One region of the Glaciimonas sp. GNP009 genome, then DNA from elsewhere that is predicted to be linked to it. Evidence: riboswitches for the same ligand, from Rfam matches in the RefSeq annotation. Region 1 holds a riboswitch; the other holds the start of a gene.
The links. Region 1 has a riboswitch for cobalamin ahead of ACXX82_RS11260 (CbtB domain-containing protein). Riboswitches for the same ligand answer to the same signal wherever they lie in the genome.

Region 1 (8,149 bases):
ATCGCATCCAAGGCATCGGCGCGGGTCACAATAGCGCACTGCGCCAAACGTGCCAGCGCGGGATCGGCGTTTAGACGACGACCTTTGTTGTCGAGCAACATATCCATGCTCAAGCCAAAGAGTTTGGCGATTTCTTCCTGCAAGCCCGGCACATCCTGATTAGGTAGTCTTACCAGCGAAACCAGCATGTCTACTAACTGATTATCGGCTGGACGCTCGCCGAGAATATGCAATCCGTCGCGAATTTGGGCCGCGCCAAGTTCGCACAGATAACCGTCCAGATCTTCGATTAGATGCGCAACCCCCGCACCGTCCAACGTACTGAGCGCGGCGGGTAGTTTGTCGTCGTGAGCATGGGGATGATCATGTTCTGCTTCAGGATCATGGTGATCGTGTGCGCCGTTTCCATGACCGTGGTCGTGGTCATGACCGTGGTCGTGGTCGTGGTCATGATCGTGGTGCAGCAATCTTGCCTGTAAATCAGAATCGAGATTGGTCTGTTTGACCAGTTCCCAAATTTGTTGCTGCAACAGCGGCAACTTGCTGGGGTCCAGTACTTCGACCTGATAATACTCATCCACCAATTGCGTCAACTGGGCCAATGCGCCGTATGTGTCGGCGGTGGTCATCGGTGGTGTCAGGTGATCGACAACGACCGCGTGTGCGCGCCGTTTGGCCTGTGCACCCTCGCCCGGGTCGTTAATAATGAACGGGTAGAACAAGGGCATATCAGCGAGCAGCGCATCGGGAAAGCAATTTTCCGACAAGCCAACACCTTTGCCGGGCAACCATTCCAGCGTGCCGTGCTTGCCGACATGGACGATCGCATCGGCGCGCCATGTGTCACGCAGCCAGCGATACAACGCGTAATAGTGATGCGTCGGCGGTAAGTCCGGCTGATGATAGATCGCGTCCGGGTCCATGCCGTAACCACGCGGCGGCTGCAATGCGACAAAGGTATTGCCTAACGCGATTCCTGCTAACACTACGTGATCGTCGTGCACATAGGCCGCACCGGGTGCTGCGCCCCATTGGGCGACCATGCGCGCTTGCATTTCTGGCGGCAAATCGGCCAGCCACTGCGCATATTGTGCGGCCGGAACGCGCCCAACCGCGTTGCGTAACTGCTGTTCGGTGAGATAGGTATTGTCGTACGCGCAGCGATCAATTAGGTCATGAATCAAGGCGGTGCCGTTATCCGGTAGTTCACCGGTCTGATAACCCCGCGCTTGCATGGCGCGCAGAATTGCCATCAATGAGGCGGGCGCATCAAGGCCGACCGCGTTGCCGATTTGGGCGGCTTTGCTATTGGCATTGGTAAAAATAAATGCCACGCGCTTATTCGCGTTTGGCGTATGTTTCAGGCGCGCAAATCGCTGTGCCAGTCCCGCCACTCTGGCGATGCGATCCGGCACCGGTGCATATTCCATCATCTGACCAGCGGCGCTGGCAGCTTTGGTCTTAAAAGAAATGGGGACGGTAATGATACGGCCATCAAACTCTGGCAAAACCACGTTCATCGCCGCATCTAGCGGGTTCATACCCCGCGCAGATTGTTGCCACTGATCTTGCGTCATGCCGCTGGTGATCGCTTGCAACACGGGAACGTTAAGTTGTTCCAGCACCGATACCGACCATCCGGCGGGAGTCGGTCCGCCCGGGGTAATCTCGCCCATGGCAAACGCGGTGGTGTTGATCAACACATCGATTAGCGCTGATTTCCCCCCCCGTTTACCACTTTTTCCGTCTGCCGTGAAATACCGCAACGCGGTCGGCAAGTTAGATTCACCATCGGCGCCGCTGCGCAACGAGGATGTAAACACCGGCAAAACGTTCATGCCGCGTTGTTCCAGTGCCGCGATCATCGCGTCAATAAAGCGCGTGTTGCCACTCATCCAATGGGCGCGATAAAACACGATGCCAACACCCGGACGATCGCATTTATCCTGTGCCGAGTGCTCAACCAACCAATCGGCTGTCGTCGCGCCCTCCGCCAGATCGGGGTGATAGATGCCATGGTCCGGCAAAGGTTGCGCTGGTAGATAGCCGAACCCGGTCAACATCAGATGATCCGAAAGGTAGCGCAACAACTGCGCGAGGTTGACACTGCCACCGGCATGAAAATAAGACAACGCTTGCTCTGCCACGGCTGAAGAGACGGTCGAGACGGCGGCGAGTTCAGGATCGGGCTCACCCGTGCCACTGATGGCAATCAGATAACAACCATTGTCACGTGCATGGCGTAGTAGTTCGTTAAAACCCGGCACGCCTCCCAATCGTCCCAACACACGCAAAATAATAATCCGCGTGCCAGCCAGATCACCCGACAACAGATCAGCGATGTGAGATTCTTTATCTAGCGTTTGCAGGTTGATTCCGGTCACTCGCGAAAAATCCTGCGGCAACTGACTCATCGCGCTGTGCAGTACCGTCAAATCATTGGCCGTGTGCGTCAGCAAGGCGATGGATGAACCAGACGAATGCTGTTGCGCGTCAGACATCGGTTTCTTCCTCTGCTGCGACGTCGCCGCTGCCAAGTCGATGAAACACCAGATCAGTCACTTCACGACCGTTTTCAAGATGCTCGGTGACGATGCGCTCAATAGCGGTCGCATCTTCGCAGCGATACCATATTCCTTCCGGATAGACCAACGCCAACGGGCCTTGATTTTTGCAGGCAACCATACAGTGGGTGCGCGTGCGCTTAACGCGCAACTCCGGCCGTGCATCAATGGCAGCGCCAAGAATGCCGAACATGGCTTCAGCACGCACACCATCTTCAGTACAACGTGGGCCGGTACACATAAAAATGTGTCGGGAATGGGTTCTCATAAGCTTTTCTTTGGAACATACAACAGCTAGTGCAGTTATTTCATAGAAGGACTATGATGATTGTTAAGAATGAGAGGAATCAAAAATTGCACATAAAAACAGCAATTGATCCATCAAACATATCCACAATCAGCTAGTTCCATTTAATTGCATCACGGTCAAAAATAAAACGTAATATTACGTAATACACTTGCTCGACTGCTACTTTTTTTGCGATAAATTTAGCCTTTGGGGTCGCCAAATTGACGGTTCAAAAAGCCGAAAGCGCCTCCCAAAGCAAGCCAAAATAGGCCGTTTGCAATCGCTGTTGCGACAATAAACGCCCTCGCTAACTCAGCTGGCGCTGCACCGCCGTGTATCTGCGGCTCTGGCGCACCCAATAAATGCGGCGTCAAAATCAACATTACCGCGAGCAATTTCAACGACCAATGACGCCCAAAAACGAGGAGAGCCAAAGAAATGGCTGTCAGCGTCGCTGTAGCAGTCCACCACAATTGCCGGTCAAGTAATGGCGCAGCTTGCGTCCCCGGCACTTCGGGGGCAAGGCCAAGTGAAGGGGCAACAAATACGACGACATATCCGGCAAGTCCCCACAACAATCCCTCTTGCCAACCGCTAATGCCACCACGTAGCAAAATCGCTGCACCCAATAAGAGTGCAAAACCGACCGCCATCGTCACGTTTGCCATCACGGTATAAAGCGTGCGCTCGATGCCGTTGGTCGGCTCCCATTCCTGCGCCTCGTGATGATGCTCTGTCGCGGAAGGTGGCAACGTTGACACCGATGACGCTGGAGGCAGGCTTGCTATCGCTGACGCTGGTTTGATTGCAGCCGCATGTGCAGCCGCTTCCTCGTAAACTTCCGCCTGAGCAATAATCGGCGTTACTTGTATTTTTTGCACCGCGGTGAGTACCAATCCGGCGAATAATCCAGCCAGCAGAACTGACGATATAAAGCGCTTAACCCCCGGCTTTATTGCTAAAAAATCACCAGTGTTAGTCCCGCTCAATGACATGGGAATCCAGCCGAATGACGACCGTCATGCGCCGCATTATGCAATGTCATGTTGTGAGAAAACCCCATCGCGTAAACCAGCAATAGACCGACTATTGCACTCAGCAATGCTGGAATAACGCGATCTTTCCAGGTGGCGGCAGGGGCTGCCGTAACAATGTGATCAATAAGACCAGTTGAGGATATTGCCATAGCGATCTTCCTTTTTTATAACTTACAACGATATGACTGGCACACGGCCTCCGCACCAGAACGGAGTGTGACCAGGAAGGCATAAAGGTGCAGCAAGAATGCAGAAAGCGCGACAGCAAAAGACGAGGAAATACAAGACGGGGTGCACAGGAAGGCAAGGCAATCCATCTGAATCGCCCGCCGCGACACAAACTGCATAACACTTTAGGCCGGTATCCGGGCTCACGAGGTGAAATCTGCTGACAGACTTCGAAGTTCGCGCCTTCCCATGCGTTGGCACAGTGGCGTACTGCAAACTTTTTACTCGCTTACCGTTGCGGGGGCAGCGTCGGATTAATGCCTGGGCACGCACCGACTTCCCGTTTAATTTTACGCACGACTGCACGCAAAACACCTAAAGCTATTGCTACCCGCCGAGTATAGGTTGCGACTTATCAAGATGCAAGTTGAAGCTGCTTTGTTTCTATTGGATGATCTAATAGCGTTTGCCAGTGTTACTGAAAGGTTTAACTGACACCGGTTAAGCTAATGTCAGTGTGCCTTTAGTTGTGCCGCGGTGCGGGAAGATGCGACAAAAAGTCGGCGTCACTCCACTTCCGGCTTTTAAAGACAGATTGTAATGAAATATTAACAACAGAAGCGCTATACAATTCATCCAAATATAAAGAGGAGAAACACCATGTTTACAGGATTTGAACGTCACGTCGCTGAGGTCAACGGTACGCACATAAATTATGTTCGCGGAGGCAACGGACCAGCGTTGCTTTTGTTGCACGGCCATCCACAAACGCATGTGATCTGGCATAAAGTGGCACAACAACTTGCGCAACACTTCACCGTAATTGCTGCTGATTTGCGCGGCTACGGCGATAGCGGCAAGCCAGTCGGATTGGCTGATCACAGCAATTATTCCAAGCGCACCGTCGGCCAGGATCAAATTGACTTAATGAAAACGTTAGGTTTCAAGCAATTTTTACTCATGGGACATGACCGCGGCGGACGCGTTGCGTACCGTATGGCACTTGACCATCCTGATGCGATTCTCAAACTGGTTTTGCTGGACATTGCGCCGACGCTGGCAATGTATGAAAAAACTACGATGGAATTTGCCAGCACTTACTATCATTGGTTCTTTTTAATCAGGCCCGCTCCCTTTCCCGAAATACTACTCGGCGCGCATCCCGAAGCCTATTTAGAGCACACCATCGGCGCACGCAGCGCAGGTCTCGGACCATTTACGCCGGAGGCGTATGCTGAATACCTGCGTTGTCTGAGTGATCCAGCCACCATTCACGGCATTTGCGAAGACTATCGCGCCAGCGCCAGCATTGACCTTGAACACGAACGTAAGGATCTCGCCGACGGCAAGAAAATTCAGTGCGATACGTTAGTTTTGTGGGGCGCGCATGGCGTCATCGAAAAGTGTTTCGATCCTCTCAACGAATGGCGGCTACTCACCAAAAACGTCACCGGCAAGGCCCTCGACTGCGGTCACTATATTCCGGAAGAAGCACCCGAAGCGCTGATGGCGCAGGTCATGCCGTTTTTTATTGAATGAAAAATGAGATGTGATGGCAGCCTGATTTATTAGAGGTTTCGCCGCTAGAAGAATGTGGGCAACTTGCTCATCGGCCACCGATGAAAGCCACAACTTAACTCTCAATAGCCAAGCGATACAAACGTCGATTACGTTTCCCAGTGACAACTATATGCAACGCCGAGTCGCCGTATTTGCAAACAATTGTTTCTGGGTCAACCGGTTTGGCTTTAGGCGCGTTTCTGTATTGCTATCAAACGTACATTTTCGAAAAGGAGTCATCATGCGATCAAAAATTATCTTTGTGCTGGCCTGTGCACTCACCCTTGCCGGAACCTCTGGACTAGTCGAGGCCAAAGGCTGTTTAAAGGGTGCTGCAGTAGGTGGCGTTGCCGGTCATGTGGCGGGCCACCATGCCGTACTCGGTGCGGCTGGTGGTTGTGTGGTTGGACGCCATATGGCCAACAAAAAAGCTGCTGAACAAAAAAATCAAGCCGCAACGACACAACCCGCGCCATCAAAGTAAATCGACAAAATCGGGCTAGTTGCTGCATACAAGAAGGCTAACATTTTCCTCTTTTTACCTGATTTTTTTACTTTTCTTACTGTATAGGAACTTAAAATGAAAACTTTATTACTCTCCGCAAGTTTGGCCTTAGCTTTGCTGACATCGGCCGGAAGCTATGCCCAGGCACCGGCAGGCGCTCCCGCAGGAAGCACCGGCCTATGTAAAGATGGCACTTATTACTCCGGCGCAACCAAAAGTGGTGCATGTTCTGGCCATAAAGGCGTGAAGGATTGGTATGCGACCAAAGCCACAACACCAGCAGCGACACCGGCTGCAACACCAGCGCCAGCATCAAAACCAATGGCTGCCCCAAGCGCAGCGTCGACTGCTAGCTCGGCGGTCGCTCCCGGTGGCGGTCCCGGTTTAGTGTGGGCAAATACCAGCACCAAGGTGTATCACTGCCAAAACACCAAGTATTACGGCAAAACCAAAGCGGGTGCTTACATGTCAGAAGCTGACGCAAAAACCAAGGGCTATCACGCCGATCATGGCAAAGCTTGCGGTTAATGGGTTAGAAGTATTTCAAACGACATCCGTGATGGATGTCGTTTGCGTTGGCGGTAACCTATCGCCAGAATGTTTCGGATCACCTCGATAGCGCACTGCACAGGTAAAAAAATGACGCCCTCTTCAGTATTTCCATTTTAAAAAATAGTGGAAATACTGAAGAGGGCGTTGTGTCATCAATACAGTCAATCAAGATATTGGTCGGGTTAGCGTTTTGGATTGACAATGTTCCCTGAATATTTGCCATCCAAAGCATCAATCAAATTTTGCGCTGCGCAGACCGCCATTGCGTGCCGTGTTTCATGCGTAGCCGAACCGATGTGCGGAAGCGCGACGACATTTTTCATGCGCAATAACGGCGAATCTTGCGGCAACGGCTCGCGCTCAAATACATCAAGCCCTGCGCCCCGAAGCTGACCGTTTTCCAGAGCGGTTATTAACGCCGACTCATCGATAATACTGCCGCGTGAAATGTTGACCAGAATAGCCCGGGATGGCATCAAGGCCAACTCGCGCGCGCCAATCATGCGTTCAGTTTGGGGCGTTAGCGGTACGGTAACACACACAAAATCGGAGGTCTTCAGCAAATCATCGAGCGGTGTAAGTTGCGCTCCGTAGGCTTTTTCGGCAGCGACGTTGGGCGTGCGGTTGGTGTACAACACCCGCATCCCAAAACCACATGCGGCACGTCGGGCGATAGCCCCGCCGATGCGACCCATCCCGATAATACCCAACGTTTTCCCTTGCACGTCGGTACCAAAACACGCCTCGCCGATACTACGCGTCCATTCACCAGCACGCACATAATCGGCCATTTCCACTACCCGCCGTGCAGTCGCCAGAATCAAAGCGAAGCCGGTGTCGGCAGTGGTTTGTGTAAGAACGTCTGGTGTATTCAGCAACGCGATATTGCGGCGGGTCAGATCATCTACATCGAATTGATCGGTCCCGACCGAGATTGTCGAAATCGCCAACAGTTTTGGTGCAGCATCAAGGATCGCGGCATCGATTTTTAAACTCGCACCGATCATGCCTTCGGCGTTGGTTAATGCAGCGATGAACGCCTCCCGATTACCGTCATTGACGCTGTCAAATTGCAGTACTTTAGAGCGCTCTTGCAACATTGCCAGCACATCTTCCGGCACTTTTTTGTAGAGTACGATTATTGGTTGCATAGCTTGTATTTCACCTTGGATAGTTAGCGTGTTGCCGGTTGCAAATTACGCGGCGCGACCACTTCCACTGGCGGTTTTACCCATAGCATCAGCAACACCGACATCAGCAAACCACCTGCCATGAACAGATAGGACGCCAACGGACTTCCGGTTGCGCCATTGAGATACCCGACCACATACGATCCCAGAAAAGAACCGAGCGCACCCATGCTGTTAATCAACGCCATCGCGCCACCGGCAACGTTCTTAGGGAGAAGCTCGGGAACAATTGCAAAGAATGGACCGTAAGGCGCATACATCGCGGCACCGGCAATCACCAGTAA
Region 2 (8,149 bases), 2.3 Mb from region 1:
CATTCAGGATAGCGATCTCAGTAATACCATCACCACTGTCATCAATAATAAAACCAAGCCGTTAGGCAGTTTGGGTGCGTTAGAAGCAATCGGCCTTCAAATCGGATTGATCCAAAAAACCACGCGTCCGACATTCATCCAGCCAGCTATCCTTATATTCGCCGCTGACCATGGTGTCGTCGCCGAGAATATCTCTGCTTATCCACAAAGTGTGACGTGGCAAATGGTTGAAAATTTTCTCAACCAAAATGCGGCGATTAATGTTTTTGCACGTCAAAATAATTGCGCTTTGCAGATAGTTGATGCTGGTGTTAATCATGATTTCGGTTGGCCTCCTCAGTTAATCGGTAAAAAAGTCGGTTTCGGAACGCGAAATTTTGCTAACGAGTCGGCGATGACCGCTGAGCAATGCACCACAGCCATGGAACACGGCATGGACCTGATTGGGGGGCTAACCGGCAATATCGTTGGTTTTGGAGAGATGGGAATCGGCAATACCACCGCAGCGGCGGCCATCATGCACAAGATCACCGGCTTGCCGCTGGTCGATTGCGTGGGGGCGGGAACCGCCTTTGATGCTGCCCGAATTTTGCATAAGCAAAATGTGATTCAGCGTGCGGTCAGTTTTCACGGTGGCATCGTTGCGCCGCTTGATGTATTGGCGACATTTGGTGGTTTTGAAATCGCCATGATGGTCGGTGCGATGCTGGCTGCTGCCGAACGCCGCATGGTTTTGCTGATCGATGGATTCATTGTTACCAGCGCATTACTGGTCGCCGCACAGTTGCGTCCCGAAATCCTGGATTACTGCATTTTTGCGCATTGCTCGGACGAGCGAGGCCACCAACAGATGTTGACGTTCCTTAAAGCGCAACCATTACTGCAATTAGGTTTGCGTTTGGGCGAGGGTACGGGCGCAGCGCTGGCATTACCTCTGGTGCAGGCGGCGGTACTTTTTATGACGGAAATGGCGACCTTTGACTCGGCAGCGGTTGATTCTATTTCTACGCCTCCGCATGCACAGTGAATACTGAATAGCCATGTCCAGCATGCGACCCAGTGCGTTACGCTCGCGTAGTCTGACCAAAGCAATCACCCATCAAGTGCGGTTATTCTTCGTTGCGCTGCAATTCTTTACGCGACTGCCCATTCCCGGCTGGGTTGGGTTCGATCCCGCATGGTTACAGCAAGCTTCGCGTTATTTTTCGGCGGTGGGGATTGTTGTGGGTGCTGTGACGGCAGCGATTTATGCGGCGGCGGCCCATGTGTGGCCGCCCGCGGTGGCGGTGTTGCTATCGACCATTGGCGGCATTTATCTGACCGGTGCGTTCCACGAAGATGGCTTTGCTGATAGCTGTGATGGTTTTGGCGGTGGTTATACTGCCGCCCGTATTCTTGAGATTATGAAGGATTCACGGGTTGGTGCATATGGTGTCATCGGCATGGTGTCGATGCTCGGTTTGAAATTCACGTTACTCGTGAGCCTGCCGTTCTGGGCGGTCGTGGCAGCGTTACTAACGGCCCATCCTATTTCCCGTTTGATGGCGAGTAGTTTGATTTGGCGGCTGACGTATGTCAAAGCCGAGGGCAAGGCAAAACCATTGGCAGAGCAGATGTCCGGACCTGAATGTGGCGTGGCGATGGCTTTCGCTGCGTTACCTTTATTGGCAATCGGTGTTTTGGGTTGGGCGCCTTGGGCGGGGATAGCCGCTGGTCTGGTGTGTAGCGCTATTGCTACCTTGTGGCTCGCCCGCTTTTTCGTTAAGCGCATTGGCGGTTATACCGGCGACTGTCTGGGTGCCGTGCAGCAGGTGGCAGAAGTGACCTTTTACCTTGGTTTATTGGCTGCCATGCCGCTTTTAAAATGATGTACTTAAGATAATGATGCAACTCCATCTTGTGCGTCATCCGAAGCCGAGCACGCCAGGAGCTGTATCCGACTTGTGCTACGGGCGTTCTGACCTCCTTGTATCCGAAGAAGAAAATACGCGTGTGTTGCATCAATTGATAAAGGTACTGCCAAAGCCGGTCCTGATGTTTTCTAGTCCGCTCCTTCGATGCGCGGGGTTGGCGGATAGTTTGTCGCGACAACCGGGTTGGCCGGCACCGACTCTTGATCACCGTCTAGTGGAACTGGACTTTGGAAAATGGGAAATGCAATCCTGGCAGGATATCCCGCGTGATGAGATCGATGCATGGGCGGGCGCGGTGATTGACTATCGACCGGGTGGTGGAGAAAGCGTGATGCAGATGGCGGCACGCGTGGATGCGTTTTATCGTGCGTTGCCGCGACTTCATTCACCATCACCGAACAGTGGCGAAAATAACAACAATGGCGATGATGTTGCCGTCATTTGCCATGCAGGGACTATTCGCCTCCTTTTAGCCTGCCATGCCTTAGCCCAGGAGGCTTCCATGCCAATCGGAGCGCCAAGGGCGATTGCGGATATTGCGCGAAAGGCTGCCAACGCAGCCCATAAGATCGGTTACGGCGAAGTGATTTCGCTAATCTGCTGATTTCGCTGGGATTTTGCACGCGGATTCGAAGATTTATTGTTGCTGTAAAGGCAGATGAATATTAGAATGCCGGTGCTTTTGGTGCTCGCGAACACGGCTGTGTTCGCAGTTAAACGGGAAACACGCGATACGTGTGCTGCCCCCGCAACGGAAAACAAGCGTCTCAATTTGCTTAATGAATGACTGGTTGAATGACCGGTTAATGTCGGCCTATTCACTATGGCCGATAATTGCAGCGTAGTTGCTGCAAAATATTGATTACACAATGTGACAAGCTGCCTCTAACACCACTGTGTTTCGCGCGGGAAGGTAAGGCAGTTGGACTTGGTAGCCCGGATACCGGCCAGTAGCAGGTGGAACTACTTTTAAGGCGGTACGGACGATCTGTCGCGAAATGCGATCCGGCAACTTTGCTGGATTGATTGTTCAGTGCAATGTCTTGCGGAGGTATTTCTTTTGAATCCAGCGCGCGGGGAGGCGAGCTGGTGGTTGTTTTCTTGCTTAAATTATCATGACCCTAACTGTTTCACCGACCCATCCGCGCCGCGCTGCGCGAATGATTGGGCCTTTGTGCCTTTCTACGCTTATTATTTCTACTTTTTCCGCATCCAGTTTTGCTCAGGAAGCCTCGGATAAGTCACTAGAGCCCGTTCTAGTCACAGCAACACGCACGCCACAAAAAGCCAGTGATGTGATCAGCGACAACGTGACGATTTCTGCCGAAGACATTGCGCTATCGGGACAAACCTCGCTGGTTGAACTGCTGCAAAAGCAACGTGGAATTGAAATCACTGCTAACGGCGGTCCTGGTACTTCGGCATCGGTATTCATGCGCGGTGCAGCTAATAATCAAAATATAGTATTAATCGATGGCGTCCGTGTCGGGTCTTCCACGACCGGCGGCGCTACATGGTCCAGCATTCCATTGTCACAAATTGATCACATCGAAATCGTGTATGGCCCTTTGAGTAGTTTTTATGGCGCTGACGCAATGGGTGGCGTGATTCAAATTTTTACCAAGAAAGGTTCGGGCGCGCCGCGTTTGACTGCATCTGCCGGTGCCGGCAGCTATGGTACCCGCACAATGGATGCGAGTATTTCTGGCGCGACCGAAGGCGACCATCGTTTTAGTTACGCTATATCGGTGGCGCATGAAAATGCAGATGGGTTTTCAGCGACTAAGCCAGACCCTTCGCCGTATAGTTCTTATAATCCAGATAAAGACGGCTACAAAAAAGATAGTGCCAGCGGACAGTTTGGGTTGGAGCTGGCAAAGGGCCAGGAAGTTGGCGTGACCTTTTTGCAAAGCCGGTTGAATGCGCAGTACGACGATGGTTCGGATTTCGACACGCGTGTCGTGCAAAAACTTGAAAATGTGGCTGTGTATTCGAAAAACCAGATTCTGCCTTGGTGGAATAGTAAGGTTCAGGTGTCGCAAACTACCGATAAATCGACTTATATCAGCAGCGATCAGCCGGATGGGATCAGCGATGTAACGACTAAGCAGAATAATTACAGCTGGCAAAATGATTTGTTCATCGGGACAGACGTCTTGCAGTTGTTGGCTGAGCGACGTGAGGAGGAGGTTTCTGCCACCGGTTTGTCTGGTGACCGGACGACCAATTCGGTTGCTGCATCGTACCAGTTGAAGCGTGGAGATCATCTGGCGACCGTTAGTATCCGGAATGATAATAGCTCGCAATTTGGTACGCATGCGACTGGTAGTCTTGGGTATGGCTATCGTTTGAACCAGGACTGGCGGGCTAATGTCAGTTATGGCACTAGTTTTCGTGCGCCGACTTTCAATGAGTTGTATTACCCCGGTTATGGTGTTGCGGCGAACAAACCGGAAAAAGGTAAGAATGCGGAGGTGGGGTTGGTGTATGACAATGGGACTTCGCAGTTAAATATTTCTTACTATCACAACAAAATAACTGATTTGATCGTCTCGACTACGACTTGTCCGGTTGAGCCGGATAGCCATCCTTATGGTTGTGCTTATAACGTTGATAAGGCGACGCTTGAGGGGGTTTCTTTTGGCGGCAGTACTAAGTTGGGTAATTTTGCTTTGCGTGGTTCGCTGGATGTGCAGAATCCGCGGGATGATACTAGTGGGAAGTTGCTGGCTCGGCGTGCGCGGCAGCATGGAACGGTGGCGCTTGAGTATGGGGTTGGGGCGTTGAAGTCTGGTGTTGAGATGGTGGTGTCTGGTAAGCGGTACGATGATGGGGATAATCAGGTTGTTTTGGGTGGGTATAGTTTGGTTAACTTGTATGCTAGTGTTGATTTGACTGGGAAGTGGTCTTTGTTTGGGCGGTGGAATAATGTGCTCAATAAGGATTATGAGTTGGCGCGGTATTATGGGACTGCTGGGAGTAGTTTGTTTTTGGGTGTTCGGTATGGGTTTCGGTGATTGGCTGGGGTGTGGTCGGTAGTCGGTAGGTTGGGGGGCTTTTGCTCCGTGGGGGCTTGTCGGGGGTAGCCCGACAGCTAGTTACTTTTTCTTGCTTCGGCTCGGCGCCCCCGCCAAGAAAAAGTAACCAAAAAGAAGGCGACCGCAACTGACGCTGCCCTGCGGGTCCCCAAGTATTTCAGCCGCCAGTCGGGTTGAAAGACCAACTCGCTACGCTCAAACATGTCTTCCAACAATTCCCGACTGACAGCTGAAATACTTGGCAGCGTCCATGACGGAGTACGTCAACTTCAACTTCAAGAACAACCGCAACGTCAACTGTGGCTGCGCCTGCAAGTTCAAGAGCAACGTCAACTGTGGCTGCGCCTGCAAGTTCAAGAGCAACGTCAACTGTTGCTGCGCCTGCAAGTTCAAGAGCAACGTCAACTGTGGCTGCGCCTGTAAGTTCAAAGGCAACGTCAACTGTGGCTGCGCCTGCAAGTTCAAAGGCAACGTCAACTGTGGCTGCGCCTGCAAGTTCAAAGGCAACGTCAACTGTGGCTGCACCGGCGATTGCGTTGGTATTGACGGTTTTGATATTTGGGTTTTGTTTTGAATTATTTTTTTGTGTTTGAAAGATTGCGTGATTAATAGTGGAGCTTTGAAAAAATCGTCAATTTCTTCTACGCGTGGGTCGCGGGATGGGCGGCGGGCGATTTTGGTGTTGGGTGGGTTGGGTTTGTTGGCGTTGGTTAGTATTGTTTTTGCTTGTGCGGTTGGTTCGGTGACGTTGTCTTTTTCTGATATTTTTGGCGCTTTGAGTGAGGTGTTGCGTGGTGCACCTAAAAGTATGGCGGCGACTTTGTTGCAGTTGCGGTTGGAGCGGGCTTTGTCTGGGTTTGTGACTGGGGCGATGTTGGCTTTGGCTGGGGTGATGATGCAGGCGTTGTTGCGTAATCCTTTGGCTGATCCTTATGTGCTGGGGGTTTCTGGTGGGGCGGCGGTTGGGGCGTTGTTTGCGATGCTTTTTTTTAGTGCGGCGTGGATGATTGATGTGGCGGCGTTTGCGGGTGCGATTGTTGTGGCGTTGCTGTTGTTTGGTTTGGCTTATCGGGATTTGCGGGGTGGGATTTCGGATGGTAACGCGCCGTTGCTGTTGTTGACTGGCGTGATTGTGGCTTCGGGTTGCGGTGCTTTGGTGACGTTGATGCTGTCGATTGCGCCGGATAGTCGGTTGCGTAGTATGGTGTTTTGGTTGATCGGCGATTTGTCGGGGACGCAATTGCGCTGGTTGCCTTGGATTGTTTTGAGCGGTGCACTTATTTTTGCTTTACGCAAAGCACGGCATATTAACGTCATGGTCATGCAGGCAGAGGCGGCGGCGACGTTGGGGATTCATGTGGCGTCGTTACGTAAGGGGTTGTTCTTTTGTGCGGCCTTATTGACTGCTTGCACGGTGAGTAGCGCGGGCGCGATTGGGTTTGTCGGGTTGATTGTGCCGCATGCGTGTCGGTTTGCGCTGGGACCGGATCACCGTTTGTTGTTGCCTGCTGCGACCATTGCCGGTGGCACGTTTCTCTTGTTGGCGGATACATTGGCGCGTACTGTTATTGCGCCAACACAATTGCCGGTCGGCGTGATTACGGCCTTGATCGGCGTGCCGGCATTTCTATTACAACTGCACCACATTCGCAAACGATGATGACATCTCCAACACTGATGCGCACCCGGTCTGTCGATTTAACTATCGAGGGTCGTGCGCTGGTCGCGGGTTTGGATTGGGATCTGCATCCTGGCCAGCTTTGGTGTGTGATCGGTCGCAACGGGGCTGGGAAGAGTACATTTTTGCGCTGTCTGGCAGGTTTGCGCTTGCCCGATGGCGGGGTAGTGGAACTGGCTGAAAAACCGTTATCACAATGGGCGTTGGAAGGGCTGGCGCGGGTTCGCGCGTTTTTGCCACAAGGAACGCGTGACGCCTTCGGTTATCGCGTGATTGAAACCGTATTGGCGGCGCGGCATCCGTATCACGATACCCGCTATTGGGAATCCGATACTGATCAGGAAACCGCTTTAAGTGCGTTAAGAGCGCTGGATGTAGAAGCACTTGCCGAACGTGATATTCGTACCTTGTCCGGTGGCGAGCGTCAGCGGGTGGCGATTGCCGCTGTGTTGGCGCAGGATACGCCGTTATTATTGCTCGACGAGCCTGCGAATGCGCTGGATCTGGCGCATCAGGTTAGCGTGATGCGTTTATTGGACGAACTGTGCGCGAACAGTGAGTCGCCCAAAGCCATCGTAATGGTAAGCCACGACTTGAATCTGGCGCATAGCGTGGCGAGTCATGCGCTGCTGCTGATGGGAGATGGAGGTTGGCGTGCCGGGCCGGTTGCCGAGGTGATGACAGCACCAATTCTGAGCCAATGTTTAGGGCATCCGATCGAGATCATCACGCACGAAAATCGGTCTATTTTTATTCCTGCGTAGCGCGTATGTAATGGGTCGGTTTCCATCTAAGTGTCGAGAAAAAATTTTCTATAAATAAATGTAGTTGATTCATTGCTCGTTACATTCCTACACGATGCTTCTACTTCTAAACGTGGCGCTAAAAACTTTCGGGCGTTAATAATTTTGTATATCGGAATATTATTGTGAAACCGAACATCGTAAAGCGTATTTTCTTAATGACGGTATTGCTCATCAGTGTGCAACTTTCAGTCATAGTAAATGCTTCAGGAGCGGCTATTATAGTCAAAGATGACGCAGGCAATATCATCACGTTAGCGCAGCCAGCTTTGCGCGTAGTGACAATGGCCCCGCATATTACGGAATTAATATTTGCCGCCGGTGGTGGGTCCCGAATAGTCGGTACAGTCAAGTACAGCGATTATCCGGTTGCTGCAAAAAGTATTCCTCGAATAGGTGACAACAGCCTGCTGGACATAGAGCGGTTGATTGCGCTCAAACCGGATTTATTGGTGGTATGGCGACATAACAGTGCCGATCGTCAATTGGAACAATTACGAAAACTCGGCATCCCATTATTTTACAGCGACCCACGCAAGTTGCGCGATATCCCGGACAGCATCATCCGTCTAGGCCGACTATTAGGCACAACTGGTGACGCAGAAAAAGAGGCAGCCGCGCTAGGTGAAAAAATTGACGCTCTCGCTTTTAAATACCAGAAACGTCCTCGCGTCCGAGTTTTTTATCAGGTATGGAGTCGCCCGCTGTATACGCTCA

Region 2: another riboswitch for cobalamin. It lies ahead of ACXX82_RS01455 (TonB-dependent receptor domain-containing protein); the one in region 1 lies ahead of ACXX82_RS11260 (CbtB domain-containing protein).

What each region holds. Positions count from the first base shown of each region.
Region 1 is NZ_JBTGUV010000004.1:2,341,212-2,349,360, reverse strand. Features, by position in the region: gene ACXX82_RS11275 (cobaltochelatase subunit CobN) at 1-2,501, opposite strand, end outside; gene ACXX82_RS11270 ((2Fe-2S) ferredoxin domain-containing protein) at 2,494-2,832, opposite strand; gene ACXX82_RS11265 (CbtA family protein) at 3,054-3,848, opposite strand; gene ACXX82_RS11260 (CbtB domain-containing protein) at 3,839-4,039, opposite strand; cobalamin riboswitch at 4,230-4,452, opposite strand; gene ACXX82_RS11255 (alpha/beta fold hydrolase) at 4,719-5,597, shown strand; gene ACXX82_RS11250 (hypothetical protein) at 5,860-6,102, shown strand; gene ACXX82_RS11245 (DUF3761 domain-containing protein) at 6,199-6,651, shown strand; gene ACXX82_RS11240 (NAD(P)-dependent oxidoreductase) at 6,858-7,826, opposite strand; gene ACXX82_RS11235 (MFS transporter) at 7,850-8,149, opposite strand, start outside.
Region 2 is NZ_JBTGUV010000004.1:72,632-80,780, reverse strand. Features, by position in the region: gene cobT (nicotinate-nucleotide--dimethylbenzimidazole phosphoribosyltransferase) at 1-1,027, shown strand, start outside; gene ACXX82_RS01465 (adenosylcobinamide-GDP ribazoletransferase) at 1,050-1,868, shown strand; gene ACXX82_RS01460 (histidine phosphatase family protein) at 1,882-2,517, shown strand; cobalamin riboswitch at 2,580-2,879, shown strand; gene ACXX82_RS01455 (TonB-dependent receptor domain-containing protein) at 3,029-4,930, shown strand; gene ACXX82_RS01450 (hypothetical protein) at 5,147-5,464, opposite strand; gene ACXX82_RS01445 (FecCD family ABC transporter permease) at 5,571-6,611, shown strand; gene ACXX82_RS01440 (ABC transporter ATP-binding protein) at 6,608-7,393, shown strand; gene ACXX82_RS01435 (cobalamin-binding protein) at 7,558-8,149, shown strand, end outside.